2 regions of the Streptomyces sp. NPDC048288 genome follow, and region 2 is predicted to be linked to the other one. Evidence: riboswitches for the same ligand, from Rfam matches in the RefSeq annotation. Region 2 holds a riboswitch; the other holds the start of a gene.
The links. A riboswitch is a leader RNA that binds a small molecule or an ion and turns the genes downstream of it on or off. The one in region 2 is predicted to bind glycine.
Positions count from the first base shown of each region.

Region 1: linked by a shared signal. The riboswitch ahead of gcvP (aminomethyl-transferring glycine dehydrogenase) and the one ahead of gcvT (glycine cleavage system aminomethyltransferase GcvT) in region 2 are both predicted to bind glycine.

Region 1 covers NZ_JBICZD010000012.1:321,366-326,384, reverse strand. The annotation lists gene ACGFZS_RS37675 (bifunctional nuclease family protein) at 1-186, shown strand, start outside; gene ACGFZS_RS37670 (MerR family transcriptional regulator) at 455-1,099, shown strand; gene ACGFZS_RS37665 (DNA polymerase IV) at 1,210-2,580, shown strand; gene ACGFZS_RS37660 (PRC-barrel domain-containing protein) at 2,730-3,110, opposite strand; glycine riboswitch at 3,225-3,319, shown strand; gene gcvP (aminomethyl-transferring glycine dehydrogenase) at 3,495-5,019, shown strand, end outside.
Region 2 covers NZ_JBICZD010000009.1:332,499-337,517, forward strand. The annotation lists gene ACGFZS_RS31610 (enhanced serine sensitivity protein SseB) at 109-900, opposite strand; gene ACGFZS_RS31615 (AAA family ATPase) at 968-1,651, opposite strand; glycine riboswitch at 1,808-1,905, shown strand; gene gcvT (glycine cleavage system aminomethyltransferase GcvT) at 2,071-3,198, shown strand; gene gcvH (glycine cleavage system protein GcvH) at 3,297-3,674, shown strand; gene glyA (serine hydroxymethyltransferase) at 3,689-4,951, shown strand; gene ACGFZS_RS31635 (L-serine ammonia-lyase) at 5,008-5,019, shown strand, end outside.

The DNA of each region.
Region 1 (5,019 bases), on a different contig from region 2:
GTGAGCGCCCGCCCGTCCGACGCGATAGCGCTGGCGCTGCGCACCGGAACGCCGATCTACGGCAGTGACACGGTGCTGGACGACGCGGGCATCGCGATTCCGGACGAGCAGGAGGACGAGGTGGAGAAGTTCCGCGAGTTCCTCGACCAGATCTCGCCCGAGGACTTCGGCACCAGCAGCCAGTGAGGCACTGGGAGCGGCCCGTTACCTACCGGAAGGTCGGTGACGGGCCGGTTCGTGACTGGTCACGGCCGTGATTCATGGGCAATTGCCAGCGGCCATTGAGAGCGTCCTACGGCTTCCCGCCAGAGCATTCGGCTAGCCTTTCCCCGCGGTGGGGCACGGGAAACCACTCCTAGGGTGATTATCACTCGGCGTGCCGAGTGTGGCGATCGTTGACGCACCCCTGGTGACTGCCTACCGTCGAGAAGGCAGGTCAAGGACGGAGGTCGGCGTGAGAAGCAGCGGCGACGGTACGGCTGGGGGTGCCCCGGGACACGGTCTCGGGGAGAGTGGTCCGTACCCGCTTCAGAGCAGCACCGCCGGTCACGCTCCGCAGCGGCCGACGGCAGTGCCGAGCGGCGGAGGGGCGGCGTCCATGGCGACCGAGGAGATCGGCTACCGCGGGCCCACGGCCTGCGCGGCGGCCGGCATCACCTACCGGCAACTCGACTACTGGGCCCGCACCGGCCTGGTCGAGCCCAGTGTGCGGCCCGCCTACGGGTCGGGCACGCAGCGTCTGTACAGCTTCCGGGACGTCGTCGTCCTGAAGATCGTCAAGCGCTTCCTGGACACCGGGGTGTCGCTCCAGAACATCCGCACCGCGGTCCAGCACCTTCGGGAACGCGGTTTCCGGGACCTGGAGCGCATGACCCTGATGAGCGACGGCGCCACGGTGTACGAGTGCACCTCCCCGGACGAGGTGCACGCCCTGCTCCAGGGCGGTCAGGGCATCTTCGGGATCGCGGTCGGCGTGGTGTGGCGGGACGTGGAGAGCGCTCTCTCCCAGCTGCACGGCGAGCGCGTCGACACCGGCGAGACACTTGTCGGGCACAACCCCGCGGACGAGCTGGCCCGGCGGCGCAACCGGGCGGTCTGAAAGCCTGGCCCGAAGGCCCTTCAGCCCGCTGGGCCCTCTGAGCCCCTTGTGATGCCCCGGTACGGGTCCGTGCCGGGGCATTGTCAGTGGTGTGGTGCAGCATCGGAGATGTGAGAAACGCGCCCACAATCCTGCATCTCGACATGGATGCCTTCTTCGCCTCGGTGGAGCAGGCATCCAAGCCGAGCCTGCGCGGGAAGGCCGTGGTCGTGGGCGGGCTCGGACCACGCGGTGTGGTGGCCACCGCGTCGTACGAGGCCCGGGTGTTCGGGGTGCATTCCGCGATGCCCATGGCCCAGGCGCGGCGGCTGACGCCGAACGCCGCGTATCTGGTGCCGCGCTTCGCCCTCTACCGGTCGATCAGCGAGCAGGTGATGGGGCTGCTGCGCGAGCTGTCGCCGCTGGTGGAGCCCTTGAGCCTGGACGAGGCGTTCGTGGACCTGGAGGCCGGTGAGGCGGCCTCGGACGCCGCGTCGGCACGCCTGGCGGGGGAGAGGCTGCGCGCGGACATACGGGCCGTCACGGGGCTCTCCGGGTCCGTCGGGCTCGCCGCCTCCAAGATGCTCGCGAAGATCGCCTCCGAGCAGGCCAAGCCGGACGGTCTGGTGCTGATCGAGCCCGGTACCGAGCGGGCCATGCTGGGGCCGATGCCGGTGCGGACCCTGCCGGGGGTGGGGCCGGCGACGGGGGACCATCTGCGGCGGGCCGGGATCACCACGGTCGAGGAAATCGCCGAGGCGGGGGAGGACGAGCTGGTACGGCTGCTGGGCAAGGCCCACGGGCACGCGCTGTACGCGATGGCGCTCGCGCACGACAAACGGCCGGTGGTGGCCGAGCGGGAGACCAAGTCGGTGTCGGTCGAGGACACGTACGACGTGGACATCCATGACCGGATGCGGGTGGGTCTCGAGGTGCAGCGGCTGGCCGACCGGTGCGTGCGGCGGCTGCGGGGGGCCGGGCTCTCCGGGCGGACGATCGTGCTGAAGGTGCGGCGGTACGACTTCTCGACGCTGACCCGGTCCGAGACGCTCCGGGGGCCCACCGACGATCCGGCGGTGGTGCGGGAGGCGGCCGCCCGGCTGCTGGACTCGGTGGACACGACGGGGGGCGTGCGGTTGCTGGGGGTGGGGGTGTCGGGGCTGGCCGACTACACCCAGGAGGACCTGTTCGCGCAGGCGGCGGCCGGGGAGGCGGGGGAGCCGGTGCTGGAGGAGGACGTCGCGGAGCCGGTCGCCGAGCAGGAGGCGGCGGCCGAGCGGCGGTGGCCCGCGGGGCACGATGTGCGGCATGCCGAGTACGGGCACGGATGGGTGCAGGGGAGTGGGCTGGGGCGGGTGACGGTGCGGTTCGAGACGCCGGCGTCGGTGGGGCCGGGGAGGGTGCGGACGTTTCGGGTCGACGATCCCGCGCTGGAGCCTGCGGAGCCGTTGCCGTTGGTGGCGGGAGGGGAGGGGGTTCCCGTGGACGGGGTCGGGGCGTGACCGGGGTGGGGGTGAGGCTGGGGCCGGGGTTTCGCTCGCCCGCGCTCGCGGGGTGCCGCTGCGCCCACCCGTGCCGCCCCTAGCGGCACGCATGCCCGCAGCTGGGTTCCGGTGGTAGCGCGGCACGCGTGCGCGCAGCTGGTCTGCTCCTACGCGTCGGCGTCCTCCGTGCCTGCCAGTTTGCCGAAGTGGTGGTCGGGGTGGGGTGGGGGTGGGGTGGTCGTGTCGAGGCCGTAGTGGTGGTAGAGCTGGAGTTCCTGTTCGGGGGAGAGGTGGCGGCCGACGCCGAAGTCCGGGGCGTCTTTGATCAGGGCGCGGTCGAAGGGGACCTGGAGGGTGCCCTCGACCAGTTCGCTGGGCTCCAGGGGCACGAAGGCGTCCCGGGAGAACAGGCCGGTGCGTATGGCCGCCCACTCCGGCACGCCCGTCGCGTCGTCGAGGTACACCTCGTCGATCGTGCCGATCTTCGTGCCGTTGCGGTCGAACGCCTTGCGGCCGATCAGGTTGCGCGGATCGATGTCGGTCTCCACGGGCCCTCCACTTGGTCGCAACTCATCCGTAAGCACTACAAAAGAGCACATTCAAGGAGGCGGCCACTCGAAGGCCCTGGTGTTGCCCTCGCTGGTAGGCTGGCAAGCGGCTGCTGACCCCGTGCGGGAGAGTCCTCCGGACATCCCGGAGGCGCCGAAGGAGCAACTCCTCCCCGGAATCTCTCAGGCTCACGTACCGCACGGACGAGGTCACTCTGGAAAGCAGGGCGGATGCCGACGCATTCGCTCTCACCGACGGTGAAAGCCGGGAGTCCGCAGGGCGCCCGGTGAAGCTCTCAGGTTGAGATGACAGAGGGGGAGGCCGTCGGGGTACCCGCGCCGGGGTACCCCTCGAAGGTCGCTTCAGACCAGGAGGCCTCCGCAATGACCGTCCACCGCCCTTCGCTCTCCGAACTCGAACAGGGGATTCCGTTCGAGCAGCGTCACATCGGGCCCGACCAGGAGGCGCGGGCCAAGATGCTCGCGCAGGTCGGGTACGGCTCGCTGGACGAGCTGACGGCCGCCGCCGTGCCGGACGTGATCAAGAACGCCGACCGCCTGGAGCTGCCGGGCGCCCGCACCGAGGCCGAGGTACTGGCCGAGCTGCGCTCGCTGGCCGACCGCAACCAGGTGCTCGGCTCCATGATCGGACTGGGCTACTACGGCACCTTCACGCCGCCCGTCATCCTGCGCAACGTGATGGAGAACCCCGCCTGGTACACGGCCTACACGCCGTACCAGCCGGAAATCTCGCAGGGCCGCCTGGAAGCGCTGCTGAACTTCCAGACCGTGGTCGCCGACCTCACCGGGCTGCCCACCTCCGGCGCCTCGCTGCTCGACGAGGGCACCGCCGCCGCCGAGGCCATGGCCCTGTCGCTGCGCATGGGCAAGAACAAGAAGGGCGTCTTCGTCATCGACGCGGACGTCCTCCCGCAGACCATCGCCGTGATCCGGACGCGTGCGGAGCCGACGGGCGTGGAGGTCGTGGTCGCCGACCTCACCGACGGCATTCCCGCGGACCTCGCCGCGCGGGAGATCAACGGCGTGCTCGTCCAGTACCCGGGAGCCTCCGGGGCCGTACGCGACATCAAGGCGCTCGTCGAGCAGGCGCACGGGCTGGGCGCCCTGGTCACCGTCGCCGCCGACCTGCTCGCGCTGACCCTGCTGACCTCGCCGGGCGAGCTGGGCGCCGACATCGCCGTCGGCACGACCCAGCGGTTCGGCGTGCCGATGGGCTTCGGCGGGCCGCACGCCGGGTACATGGCGGTCCGCGAGAAGTTCGCCCGCAGCCTGCCCGGGCGGCTCGTGGGCGTGTCCGTGGACGCGGACGGGAACAAGGCGTACCGGCTGGCGCTGCAGACCCGTGAGCAGCACATCCGCCGGGAGAAGGCCACCAGCAACATCTGCACCGCACAGGTGCTGCTCGCCGTGATGGCCGGTATGTACGCCGTCTACCACGGGCCCGAGGGGCTGCGGGCGATCGCGGGGCGGACCCACCGGTACGCCACGATCCTCGCTGCCGGGCTGAAGGCCGGCGGCGTCGAGATCGTGCACGGCGCCTACTTCGACACCCTCACCGCGCGCGTGCCCGGCAAGGCCGCCGAGATCGTCGCCGCCGCCCGTGCGGGCGGCGTCAACCTGCGGCTCGTCGACGCCGACCAGGTCTCCGTGGCCTGCGACGAGACCACCACCCGCGCCCAGCTGGGTGCCGTGTGGACGGCGTTCGGGGTCGGGGGCGATGTCGAGGCGCTGGACGCGGTCGCCGAGGACACGCTCCCGGAGGCGCTGCTGCGCACCGACGGCTACCTCACCCACCCCGTCTTCCAGCAGCACCGCTCCGAGACCGCGATGCTGCGCTACCTGCGTCGGCTCGCCGACCGGGACTACGCCCTGGACCGGGGCATGATCC
Region 2 (5,019 bases):
TGTAGTGACAAGCTTATGCGCCCAGTAGCTCGGGACCTGTTGTGCGTGGGCGAGTGCGGGTCCGTCGTGGTACTTCGCGCAGTTCCCCGCGCCCCCAAGGGGGCGCTTTCAGTGACCGTATTGATAGAAGGGGCGGACGTTCTCCCGCATCCAGTGGCCCACCGGGTCGTCGGCCACATCGAGCAGGACCAGGTTGACCGGCCATTTCACCGGTACTCGGCCCAGGGCTCTGCCCAGGGCCTCCAGCGGGAGCGCCCGCAGGTCGCCCTCCCACTGGGAGAGTTCGACGCCGATGAACATGGCGGGGTCGGCGGTCTCGACCGCGGCGAGGCAGCGGCGGGCCGTGGCGACCACGCCGATCGCCGCGAACTCCGCCGCCGCGGCGGACAGGAAGTCCATCGGGTCGTCCTGCCAGTCCGGCTCGAAGAGGCGGACCCGGCCGCCCGAGGCGGGGCCGTCCAGTTCGGTGCGCCGGGACCGGCACAGCTCCGCGACCGCCTCCGGCGGCAGCGGGAGGCCGACCACTCCCCCGGGGTTCACGGCCATGCCGACCTGCGGCGGCAGGCCGCGCGCGAACTCGACGGCGGGGGCGATGGTGTACGACAGATGGGAGCCGACGACCAGCCGGAACTGCTCCTCGGAGCTGAAGACCGGGACGTACACCTGGCCCTCGATCTCCGTGGTGGGCAGGTCAAGCGCGCCGCTGTGCGGGCCGCCGCCCTCCGGCAGCGGGATCCAGAGGAAACTGCGGCTCAGTACCTCGATGAGCCGCGCCGCCGCGGCGGGTACGCCGAGGGAGGCCGACAGCACCTCCTCCAGTTCGTTGCCGGGCCAACCGCCGTGCGGGTGGGGGTGTGCCTGTGCCGGGAAGTCCGCGGGAATGTCCGCCGGGAAGTCCATCTCACTACCGCCTGCTGGAAACCACTGCTGAGGCTGGAAAGGCTAGCGGGTGGCGCCGACAAGTCCATCAGTCCGCCCGGCGCGCGAAGGCGATCCGGTGCAGCACGTCCGCCGCGTCCCGGTCGAGCAGCACCGCCGAGCCGACCCCCTCGGGCAGCTTCCCCTTCTCCGCCGCGCGCAGCAGCCGGCCGGCCGCCCGGCGGTGGCGCAGGAAGGCGTACCGGGAGACGCCCCGGCCGCGCTCGCGCTGGCCGTCCAGGGCCAGGCCGGGTGTGACGTCCAGGAGGAGCAGGTGCAGGGTGCCGCCGCGGCGGCGGGCCTCGCGGGCCAGCCAGTCGCGCACCCAGGCCTGGGTGCCGCAGTCGTGCACCACGACGCCCTCGCCGGTGCGCAGGGCGCTGCGCAGTCCGGCGTAGTGGGCGAGCCGGACCAGCGGGCGGTAGACGGCGTAGGGCAGCAGGCGGGCCAGGCGGGCGTCCCAGCGGTCGCGGGTGTCCTGGGAGTCGATGCGTATGCCCTGGACGGTGCGGTGCATCAGGGTGGACTTGCCGCTGCCCGGCAGCCCGGTGACCACGACCAGGTCACGGGGGCCGAAGAGCAGGCCGTGCGGGCTGTGGCCGGCGCGGTCGCGCAGGTCGCGGACGACCCGGGCGGGGCGCTCGTCGCACCGCTCGCGGGCCGGGGCCGCCGGCTGGCCCGGCAGGGCGAGCCCTGTCGTCGTCGCGTATGCCGTGGTCCTTGTCACCGTGATCGTCCTCCCCGGGGGTTCAGGAAAGGTTCTCCCCACTTAATGTAAAGAGAAGGTAATGCACGGTCTCTCGCGGTTCCGTTCGCGTCCGGCCACAGCCCCGTTACAAAGCTCCGCCCGGCATGCAATGATGTGGCCGCCAACTGCATACCGGCCGTTTGAATCCGCGCGGGAGAGTCCCCAGCAGTCTTCACTGGGGCGCCGAAGGAGCAAGTCCCTCCCTTGAATCTCTCAGGCCCCGTTACCGCGCGGGCGAGGCACATCTGAAAAGCGGGCCGCCGTGCCGGTGGTCCCACCCAAGGTGCAAGCCGTGATCACGAAGGTGGTCAGGGCGAACCTCTCAGGTTCCGATGACAGATGGGGAGGACAGCCCCGCCTGTCATGCCCTGGAACCCCCGGGACCTTTGGGAGACGAACGACCGATGAGCAGTACCGATTCCGCTGGACCGCGCCGTACCGCGCTCGATGCCCTGCACCGCTCGCTGGGCGCGACCATGACCGACTTCGCCGGCTGGGACATGCCTCTGCGCTACGGCTCCGAACGCGACGAGCATGTCGCGGTGCGGACCCGGGCCGGGCTCTTCGACCTCTCCCACATGGGCGAGATCACCGTGACCGGCCCGGAGGCGGCCGGTCTGCTGAACCACGCCCTGGTCGGGAACATCGCCTCGGTCGGCGTGGGCCGGGCCCGCTACACCATGATCTGCCGGGCCGACGGCGGCATCCTGGACGACCTGATCGTCTACCGGCTGGCCGAGAGCGAGTACCTGGTCGTCGCCAACGCCTCCAACGCCCAGGTCGTCCTGGACGCGCTCGTCGAGCGCTCCGCCGGGTTCGACGCCGAGGTGCGGGACGACCGCGACGCGTACGCGCTGATCGCCGTCCAGGGCCCGGAGTCCCCCGGGATCCTGAAGGCGCTGACCGACGCCGACCTGGACGGCCTGAAGTACTACGCCGGGCTGCCCGGCACCGTCGCCGGGGTCCCGGCGCTGATCGCCCGCACCGGCTACACCGGCGAGGACGGCTTCGAGCTGTTCGTGAAGCCGGAGCACGCCGTGGCGCTGTGGCAGGCGCTGACCGAGGCCGGCGAGGGCGTCGGCCTGGTGCCCTGCGGGCTGTCCTGCCGGGACACCCTGCGCCTGGAGGCGGGCATGCCGCTGTACGGGCACGAGCTGACCACCGGCCTGACCCCCTTCGACGCCGGGCTCGGCCGGGTGGTGAAGTTCGAGAAGGAGGGCGACTTCGTCGGGCGCGAGGCGCTCGCCGCGGCGGCGGCCCGGTCCGAGGCGACCCCGCCGCGGGTCCTGGTCGGCCTGGTCGCCGAGGGCCGCCGGATCCCGCGCGCCGGATTCGCCGTGGTCGCCGGCGGCGAGGTGATCGGCGAGGTCACCTCGGGTGCCCCCTCCCCGACCCTCGGCCGGCCGATCGCCATGGCCTACGTCGACGCGGCGCACGCGGCGCCCGGCACGGCCGGCGTCGGCGTGGACATCCGGGGCAGCCACGAGCCGTACGAGGTCGTGGCCCTGCCCTTCTACAAGCGCCAGAAGTAGCCACCGGGCGTGACCCTGCGCACATCGCCGCTGGTCACGCACGCCTCCAGCAGTCCCCCCTTCACCAGCACTCCCCCGCGTACAGGAGAATTCAGGCCATGAGCAACCCCCAGCAGCTGCGTTACAGCAAGGAGCACGAGTGGCTGTCGGCCGCCGAGGACGGCGTGGCGACGGTCGGCATCACGGAGCACGCGGCCAACGCGCTCGGTGACGTCGTCTTCGTCCAGCTCCCGGAGGTCGGCGCCACGGTGACCGCGGGCGAGTCCTGCGGCGAGCTGGAGTCGACCAAGTCGGTCTCCGACCTGTACTCGCCGGTCGACGGCGAGATCACCGCGGTCAACGAGGACGTCGTGGAGGACCCCTCCCTGGTCAACTCGGCCCCCTTCGAGGGCGGCTGGCTGTTCAAGGTGCGCGTCACGGGTGAGCCGGCCGAGCTGCTCTCCGCCGACGAGTACACCGCCTTCACCGCCGGCTGAGGAGTCGTAGAGGTATGTCCGTCCTGAACACGTCCCTGCACGAGCTCGACCCGGAGGTCGCCGCCGCGGTCGACGCCGAGCTGGTGCGCCAGCAGTCCACCCTGGAGATGATCGCCTCGGAGAACTTCGCTCCGGTCGCGGTCATGGAGGCCCAGGGTTCGGTCCTCACCAACAAGTACGCCGAGGGCTACCCGGGCCGCCGCTACTACGGCGGCTGCGAGCACGTCGACGTCACCGAGCAGATCGCCATCGACCGGGTGAAGGAGCTGTTCGGCGCCGAGTACGCCAACGTGCAGCCGCACTCCGGTGCCTCCGCCAACCAGGCGGCCCTGTTCGCGCTGGCCCAGCCCGGCGACACCATCCTGGGCCTGGACCTCGCCCACGGCGGCCACCTGACCCACGGCATGCGGCTGAACTTCTCCGGCAAGCAGTTCGACGTGGTGGCCTACCACGTCGACGACTCCGGTCTGGTCGACATGGCCGAGGTCGAGCGGCTCGCCAAGGAGCACCGCCCGAAGGTGATCATCGCGGGGTGGAGCGCCTACCCGCGGCAGCTGGACTTCGCCGAGTTCCGGCGGATCGCCGACGAGGTCGAGGCGTACCTCTGGGTCGACATGGCGCACTTCGCCGGCCTGGTCGCGGCGGGCCTGCACCCGAACCCGGTCCCCTACGCCGACGTCGTCACCTCCACCACCCACAAGACCCTCGGCGGCCCCCGCGGCGGCATCATCCTCGCGAAGCAGGCCTTCGCGAAGAAGCTGAACTCGTCCGTCTTCCCGGGCTTCCAGGGCGGTCCCCTGGAGCACGTGATCGCGGCGAAGGCGGTCTCCTTCAAGGTCGCCGCCTCGGCGGACTTCAAGGAGCGCCAGCGTCGTACGGTGGAGGGTGCGCGGATCCTGGCGGAGCGGCTCACCGCCGCCGACGCCCGCGAGGCCGGCGTGAACGTCCTGTCCGGCGGCACGGACGTGCACCTGATCCTCGTCGACCTGCGCGCGTCCGAGCTGGACGGCCAGCAGGCCGAGGACCGCCTCCACGAGGTCGGCATCACGGTCAACCGCAACGCCGTCCCCAACGACCCGCGGCCCCCGATGGTCACCTCGGGTCTGCGGATCGGCACCCCGGCGCTGGCCACCCGCGGCTTCACGGCCGAGGACTTCGCCGAGGTCGCGGACGTGATCGCCGAGACCCTGAAGCCGTCCTACGACGCGGCGGCCCTGAAGGCCCGAGTCGAGGCCCTCACCGCGAAGCACCCGCTTTACCCCGGTCTGAACAAGTAGTTCCCTGGTGGGGGCGCCCGACGGCGTGCGCCCCCGCCCTTTTCCAAGGAGTGCCCGTGGCCATCTCG